One region of the Paenibacillus sp. Y568 genome, then DNA from elsewhere that is predicted to be linked to it. Evidence: predicted binding sites of a transcription regulator. Region 1 holds the regulator's gene; the other holds the start of a gene.
The links. Region 1 encodes Rex, which represses fermentation and respiration genes when NADH is low (regulators of the CRP and FNR family bind a similar motif). Its sites were predicted from a motif close to TTGTGAAATATTTCACAA; they were not measured.
Positions count from the first base shown of each region.

Region 2: nirB (nitrite reductase large subunit NirB) is a predicted target of Rex. The motif match lies at 1,908-1,925, and genes of this name have one in related genera.

Region 1 is NZ_JCAIUM010000001.1:89,157-93,379, forward strand. Features, by position in the region: gene AC1D7X_RS00380 (cell wall elongation regulator TseB-like domain-containing protein) at 143-658, opposite strand; gene AC1D7X_RS00385 (amidohydrolase) at 694-2,007, opposite strand; gene AC1D7X_RS00390 (redox-sensing transcriptional repressor Rex) at 1,970-2,644, opposite strand; gene dinG (ATP-dependent DNA helicase DinG) at 2,684-4,223, opposite strand, start outside.
Region 2 is NZ_JCAIUM010000001.1:291,693-295,915, reverse strand. Features, by position in the region: gene AC1D7X_RS01470 (hypothetical protein) at 118-804, shown strand; gene ric (iron-sulfur cluster repair di-iron protein) at 908-1,624, shown strand; gene nirB (nitrite reductase large subunit NirB) at 2,009-4,223, shown strand, end outside.

The DNA.
Region 1 (4,223 bases):
TAGTATATCACATTGAATATACTATTTCGTCGAAAAATTATGGATATATTTAAAATTCTATGTGAATATTCAAAAAAAACTGACGAAAGAATCATTCTTTATAGAATAATTTCGTCAGCTTTTATTTGGTGAATCGTCATTTTTATCGATTGGGTAATGTATATTGTTCTCCTAATTGTGTTCCATCACTGAATCTATAGAATCGATAGTAGTAATGATCTTTCTCTTTGTAAAAGAGTTGCCACACAGGGGTCCCATGAAACAACCCGAGCTGTAAACGAATCTCATCAATGTTTGGAAGATCACTCTGAATAATAGCAGTAATCTGTCTTTCAGATAATCCATCCTTTATAAATTCGCTATGCACAGACCCAGATGTTTCGTCTACGTTGTACTCATCTGTGAATGGAACCCACACGATAAGAGCTTGATCATCCTTATTTTTACCTTCGATGACCCAGACTACATTATCCCACACCGATTTGTCCGTTTTTGTGACTTTCACTAATTCGGTTTGTTTCTTTGCTGCTGTAATAGCGATGTCTTCCTGGCTCCATTGGTCCTTCATAACATATATGTAATAACGATAGAGTCCAAACAATACAACCACACAGATTGCAATTCCTAGTAAAATCCATCTCTTCTTGTTCTTCTTCAACCTGAACTTCCTTTCATCAGGAATAGCCTATCATCTTAGCGGTTTAATAAGCCTTCAAAAGATGACTGAGCTTCACGATGAATCCGCTCTTCATCCATAGTAAGACAAGCCCCATTCTTTACAACTTGTTTGCCGTTAACCCACACATGCTCTACATCTTTACTACTTGCAGAGTAAATGGAATGTGAGATGAAGTCTGTATGTGGTAGGAAATGAGCCTGATCGGTATTTAATGCGATAAAGTCTGCTTTCATACCTGGTGCCAATCTACCTATGTTTTCTAGAAATAGAGATTTGGCTCCATAACTAGTACCCATTCGAAGTGCTTCAGCAGCAGGAATTGCTGTTGGATCTCCTGAAATACCTTTGTGAATAAGCGCTGCTAGACGCATTTCTTCAAACATATCTAAATTGTTATTGCTCGCTGGACCATCTGTTCCTAAGGATACAGTTACGCCTGCCTTCAATAGATCTGTGACCCGTGCAATACCACTTGCTAGCTTCAAGTTGCTTCCTGGGTTATGTGACACGCCCACTTGATGGGCAGCTAATATGTCAATTTCTTCATCTGTCAAATGTACACCATGAGCGACAAGAGATGGACGTGTGAACATGCCGAGTTTCTCTAAATGTTGAACAGGTCTAAGACCATAATCAGTCACATTCTGTGCCACTTCACTCAGCGTCTCAGACATGTGTGTATGCATCGGAAGATCTAGATCATGCGCTGCCTGTACAAACTTCTCAAAAAAGGATGGAGGACATGTGTAAGGCGCGTGCGGGGACATCATCGTAGTAATACGTCCTTCTGCTTGACCGTTCCAATCTTTTGCAAAGGCAATCGCTTCTTGAAGTTTATGTTGTTGCATTTCTTCTGAACAGAACCCAATAACACCTCTTGTTAGTACCGCACGAATACCCGATTCTTGCACTACTTTAGCGACTTGATCCATATGATCATACATGTCTAGAAAAGTAGTTGTTCCACCTTTTAACATTTCCAATACAGAGAGCGATGATCCCCAATAAACATCTTTTGAGGTAAACTTCTCCTCCATTGGCCACATTTTTTCCTGCAACCACACTTGGAGAGCTAAATCATCACCATAACCTCTTAGTAATGACATCGCCGCATGTCCATGTGTATTCACAAGTCCAGGTAAAAATAGAAGATGCGTACCATCAACGACGGGGATATGATCAGAATCAGCTGGTTTGTCCTCGCCAATATACGTTATAAGGTCATCTTCAATAAGCATATAGCCCTTTACAACGGATTGTTCATTATTCAGAACAGCAAACGTACCATTCTTAATGATCCATTTCTGTGTTTGATTGTTCACTGTCATGTGATTCTTCCTTTCCATTATCCAAATAATAAGCAAGACTAAGCATATCCGTTGTGAAATCAGCTGCATGAATACGAACATCCGCTGGAGCTTTCAACACAACAGGTGCAAAATTCAAAATCGCCTTAATCCCAGCTTCTATTAACTTATCTGCAACATGCTGTGCTTCTGTTTCTGGAACCGTAATAATACCTATTCTTATATTTTGTTGCTTAATGGTATCCACTAGATCCTCCATAGGTTGGACCTTTAACGTATTAATAACGGAACCTACCTTGGGAGCATACGAATCAAAAACAGCGATAATCTTTAAATTTTCCTTTAGATAAGCATTGTAATTGGATAAAGCATGACCAAGATTACCTGCACCTATTAGAACCACATTGATTTGTTGATCGAGATTCAGGATATGACCAATCTTCTCAATCAAATAGGCCACGTCATATCCTATACCTTTACGTCCGAAGTCTCCAAAATAAGCGAGATCTTTACGAATTTGTGCAGGATTCAAATCGAGTTTTTGACCTAACTCCTGTGAAGAGACAGTGGCTACTTCACGTCTCTGAAGATCTGAAAGATAACGCAGATATACAGGTAATCTGCGTACAACAGCTTCTGAAATTTTTTCAGATTTCATTCTTGCTCCCCCTAATTATTAACTCTTTAGGATCCTTCTTCAAGAAGGATCCCTTTCACTTAACCACTCCGAAATCCGTGGAACCATTTGATTGGTCGGCATATGCTCCATCTTAGGACCAGGTAATGAATACAGGAAATGTTTGCCGTAATATGATTCGATTACTCGCGTATCATATACGATTACAATCCCCCTATCATTCGCAGTACGCACTAACCGACCAAATCCTTGTTTGAACCGAATGACCGCTTGCGGAACCGACAGTTTCATGAATGGATTTTTCTTTTGTTGCTTAAGAAGTTCACTCTTTGCTTCAACCAAAGGATGGTTCGGTGGCTGAAATGGTAGTCGAACAATGGCCAAACAAGTCAGTGCTTCACCGGGAATATCGACACCTTCCCAGAAGCTACTTGTTCCTAACAGTACCGATGCACTACTGTCTTGAAAACGACGAATCAACTTGCTTCGACTTCCAGTATCAACACCTTGGCCGAGTATCGTTATATCACTTGAAGACAGTTCATTACGTAATGGTTCATAAACTTGACGAAGCATGCGATAGGATGTGAATAACACTAACATACGTCCATGCGTAGCTATAGCTGTGTCAGCTAACGACTTCACCAGCGTCTCTACAAAAAGAGCATCTCCTACACTTCCCTTAACACTTGGAAAGTCACGTGGAATCACGAGCAATGCCTGATCACGATATCGAAAAGGCGAAGGTAGCTGAACTGTTACAAGTCGACCTTGATCTGATGCTTCTTGTAAGCCTAGATTTTCAATCATATACTGAAAGGATTTCTCGATAGATAACGTTGCTGAAGTTAGAATAATACTCTTCTTTTTATCGAAGAACACTTCCTTCAACTGCTTGCTTACATCGACAGGCACGGCATACAATTGTAGAGATTTGCTACGGAAATGTCCATTAGCCTCCATCCAGTAAACATTGCCTAAATCGTTAAGCGCCATGAACATGTGAAGATCTTCGCGTTCACTCGATAAATCCTTAATCAGACCGCTTATGTCCGTTATCAGACTATCTGAGTTGAAATCGTCTAGTTCTTTAATGTCGTTCAACATTCTCTCCGATTTACGAATGACCTCTCCAAGCGTTACGTATATTTGATTCTCAATTGCAGACAAGAGTTCCCAATCCTTTGGTTTCTTTGTAGGTTGCAATCGAAGCACGAATTGTCCAGTCTCACCAGGAGCTGCATCACTTCGCTCGGGAAGAAGAGCAAACAACATATCATTCAGTCGGTCCCAGTGCTCCTTCACTTCAATTAATTCGCCACTCAATATATCGATGGAAGTTATCCAATCCGAAGCCTTTTCATCATGTGAAGAACGAAGTTGTTGAATTAACGCTGGAAATTGTCCATTACGATTATCTTTATACAGTCTTGTAAGTGTATGGACGACGGTGAAATATTTCATATGAAGACCTAAATGCTTACCTGCCACGTCTTCTAAATGATGTGCTTCATCAATAACTAAGTGCTCATAAGCAGGTAATAATTGATGTCCAGCTTTAACATCCGTAAATAACTTAGAGTGGTTCGTAATAACCACA
Region 2 (4,223 bases), 200 kb from region 1:
TTTCTTTATTGAAATGAGGGTTTTTTGCTCTAAATGTCTAATATTCATCACCTATATGCGGGATTTGTAGTATAATTGGAAAAAAATGATTGAATACGTATTGAAGGAGGAGATAGATTGGGAAAAAATGTACCCACCCAAGAAGTCGTATATGGTAAAGAGGACATTGCTGAACTTGAAAACGCCTCGATAAAAGTGCAATATGTCTACGATAAGGCACTAGAGTTGCTTGGTCGGTATTTGCCTCAGTTGGTGTGTACTGACCCACCTTCAACTCATTCTACTGTTACTCATAGGATAACAAATCACAATCAAGAGGGTGTATTTCAGAAATGGATTCAAGGTCCAAAGGGTTGGAAATGCATCGGTTATGAGTGGCAGACAAAGATAGATGGGAATAAGGAACAAAGAAGCCTACCTAATGCCAAATTGCAAAGTATGATTCTACAAATGATGATATGGTCCCAATTTGAAAAAATCATTTTGCTGCATCCCTTTTTGGGGCAAGATGCCTTTTATAATAGTGAAGAACTAGAGACGATCTCTTCGTATTTTGTACCTACCTATATGAGTGTTAATCCTCTTATTGAACTTGGCAAACCTTATAAGAAGCATAAGACCAAGCTCCCGATCTACCAAGAATTAATCCCAGCTCCCTCTTTACTGATCCAAACAGAAGGAACTCCTTTGAAGGGTACTTGGATGACAGGGGTATACATTAACCGTTCCAACTTTCAAGGCATTGGTCCATATCTTAAAAATAGTAATGGATGCAGAACCTTTATGGAAGCTTCTATCAACTAATTTGAAAGTAATATGATTCTTGTGAGTACAATCACAATCCTCCTTCTCTCCTAGGTGTAGCCTAAAAAGGTAAGAAAGAAAGCAACCCTAGGAGGAATTCATAATGTCAACTAAACCCCTTTTCAGTAGTGATAACATAGTAAGTGATATTGTTATACAATTTCCGAAAGCCAGCGATTATTTCCGGGATCACAAAATTGACTTCTGTTGTGGTGGCAAACGGCCACTAATCGAAGCGGTTGAGGAGAAAGGCTTGGATATTAATCAAGTATTAGAGGAGTTACGCAATCTTGCAGACAACCATGCCGGCTTAAATGAAGATCATGAAGGAGCTAACTATTTTACTGAAATGAGTTCAGAAGCTTTAATTCATTATATTGTAAGTAAACATCACGATTATTTACGCGAGGAACTTCCTGCTATATATAAGAATGTGGCGAGAGTTAATCGAGTTCATGGTGATCATGATCTTCATTTGGCACAATTATACGTTCTGTTCACACAGCTAAAGGATGAATTGCTTGAACATACATCTAATGAAGAAGAGCAAATCTTTCCTAAGATGGTTGCCCTAGATCAATCACTTGATGGATCTGCTAACCAAGAGCTTAACAATGCTATTGGGACATTGGAGGAGGAGCATGACAAAGCAGGTGATATTCTAAAAGAGATCAGAGAAATCACGAATGATTTCACACCTCCGATCCATGCTTGCACTACGTATCGTTTAACGTACGAAAGACTTGCTGAACTTGAACGAATGACATATGAACATGTGCATTTAGAGAACAATATATTGTTTCCGCGTTTTCAAGCCTGATACTGTGGTAATTCCTTATCATGCGACGGGTTCAGTCCTGAGATAGTAGGAATGCAATCCTCCTAAGGGAATGGAATTTGGTTGGAATTGGTTTTTAAGCTGTGCTGAACTCTGCTATGTTACCATTTACTAGTCCAAACATAACAGGTAGGAATTCAGCATAGCTTATAAGCGTATTCAAAATATATTTGCAAATATTAACCTTGTGACAAACGGATATGTCGAAACAGCAAGGTCATTTATCATGGAATATGTTCACATGTATTTTAAATTGTGAACATATTTGTGATATTATTCACAATTCATGTGAATGAAATCACAACCAGTGTTCATTCCCATGTTATAATATTTTTATAAGCAAGGCAGAGAGGGAGGCAATCGAACATGGTATCATCTAAAAGAGAAAAATTAATCGTTATTGGTAATGGTATGGCTGGCATAAGTACAGTTGAACAAATTCTAAAATTAAGTGATTCATTTGATATTACGGTATTTGGTAGTGAACCACATCCTAACTATAACCGTATAATGCTCTCCTACGTTCTAGAGGGTAGCAAAACGGTTGACGATATCGTTCTGAACGATTGGAATTGGTACAAGGACAATAACATTACATTGCATACGACGACAACAGTGACACATATTGATACAACAAATAAACAGATAACAACTGATAAGGGTATGACGGAAAGTTACGACAAACTTATCATTGCTACAGGTTCTAATCCGTTCATTCTACCTATTCCTGGCAGCGACAAAGAGGGCGTAGTAGGCTTCCGAGATATTAGTGACTGTAACCAAATGCTTGAAGCTGCTAAGAAATATAAAAAAGCTGCGGTTATTGGTGGGGGGCTGTTAGGGTTAGAAGCAGCCAAAGGACTTGTGAATTTGGGAATGGATGTAACTGTCGTTCATCTTATGGAAGATATTATGGAGCGTCAACTAGATCACAGCGCTTCTTCGATGTTACAAGCGGAATTGGAACGTCAAGGCATTAAATTCGCTATGGGAAAACAAACTTCTGAACTTATTGGGGAAGATCGAGTAAGTGGGTTGCGTTTCAGCGACGGTAGTATTTTGGATGCAGAACTTGTGGTTATGGCTGTAGGTATTAAACCGAACATAGCTCTTGCCAAAGCTAGTAACATGGAAGTAGGACGAGGTATTATTGTAGATGATTACATGCTTACTTCATGTGATGGTGTATATTCTGTTGGTGAGTGTACAGAGCATAGAGGAATATGTTATGGGCTTGTAGCACCATTATTTGAACAAGGAAATGTATTGGCTAAGCATATTTGCGGAGTAGATACGAATCCATATGAGGGTTCTATCGTGGCAACTAAGCTAAAGATCTCTGGTGTCGACGTATTCTCAGCAGGAGAGTTTGTTGAAGAGCCCAAACATACGGTGATCTCTGCTAAAGACGAGTGGAAAAGAACATATAAGAAAGTCCTTCTATGTGATAACGTCATTGTGGGAGCAGTATTATTCGGGGATGTAACGGAGTCTTCCAATCTACAAAAATTGATTAAACAACAGTCTGAAATGACAGATGAAATTTACAGCACGATTATGGGAACAGGATGTTGTGGTGGTGGCGCTAATAAACAGTCATCGGTAGAGACTATGGCTGACGATGAAATTGTTTGTGGATGTAATGGTGTAACTAAAAAAACAATTGTTGATGTTATAACGGATCAGGGTCTAACAACAGTAGATGAGATTAAAGCTTGTACTGGTGCAACCCGATCATGTGGTGGCTGTAAACCAGTCGTTGAGCAAATATTGCAGTATGTTCTTGGAGATGGATTCAAGACAGCAGCCAAACAAGGAATTTGTGGTTGTACGACTCTCGATAGAGATGAAGTTGTAGCACAGATTACCGCTAAAGGGTTATCTACAACGCGTGAAGTAATGAATGTACTGGGTTGGAGTAATCAAGAAGGATGCTCTAAGTGCCGTCCCGCAATTAATTATTATCTAGGGATGTTGAACCCTGAGACTCATGAAGATGAGAAAGAATCACGCTTTGTGAATGAGCGTATGAATGCAAATATCCAAAAGGATGGTACGTATACCGTTGTTCCACGGATGTACGGCGGCGTAACAACACCAGAGGAACTCAAGAAGATTGCTGATGTTTCCTTAAAATATGATGTTAAGGTAGTAAAAGTGACAGGTGGACAACGCTTGGATCTAATTGGGGTTAAGAAAGAAGACTTGCCTAGCGTATGGGAAGAACTTGATATGCCTTCAGGCTATGCTTATGCCAAGTCACTACGTACGGTGAAGACATGTGTAGGTTCTCAATTCTGCCGATTCGGAACACAGGATTCTATGGCTATGGGTGCTCTGTTAGAACGTAAATTCGAGAGACTCGATTTACCTGCTAAATTTAAATACGCTGTGAATGGTTGTCCGCGGAACTGTGCGGAATCGTGTACGAAAGATATCGGTATCGTCGGAAATGATGGAGGATGGGAAATCTTTGTCGGTGGTAATGGAGGTATCAAACCTCGTATTGCGGATAGCTTCTGTAAAGTTAAGAGTGATGAAGAATTAATTGAAATTTGTGGAGCAATTATGCAATATTATC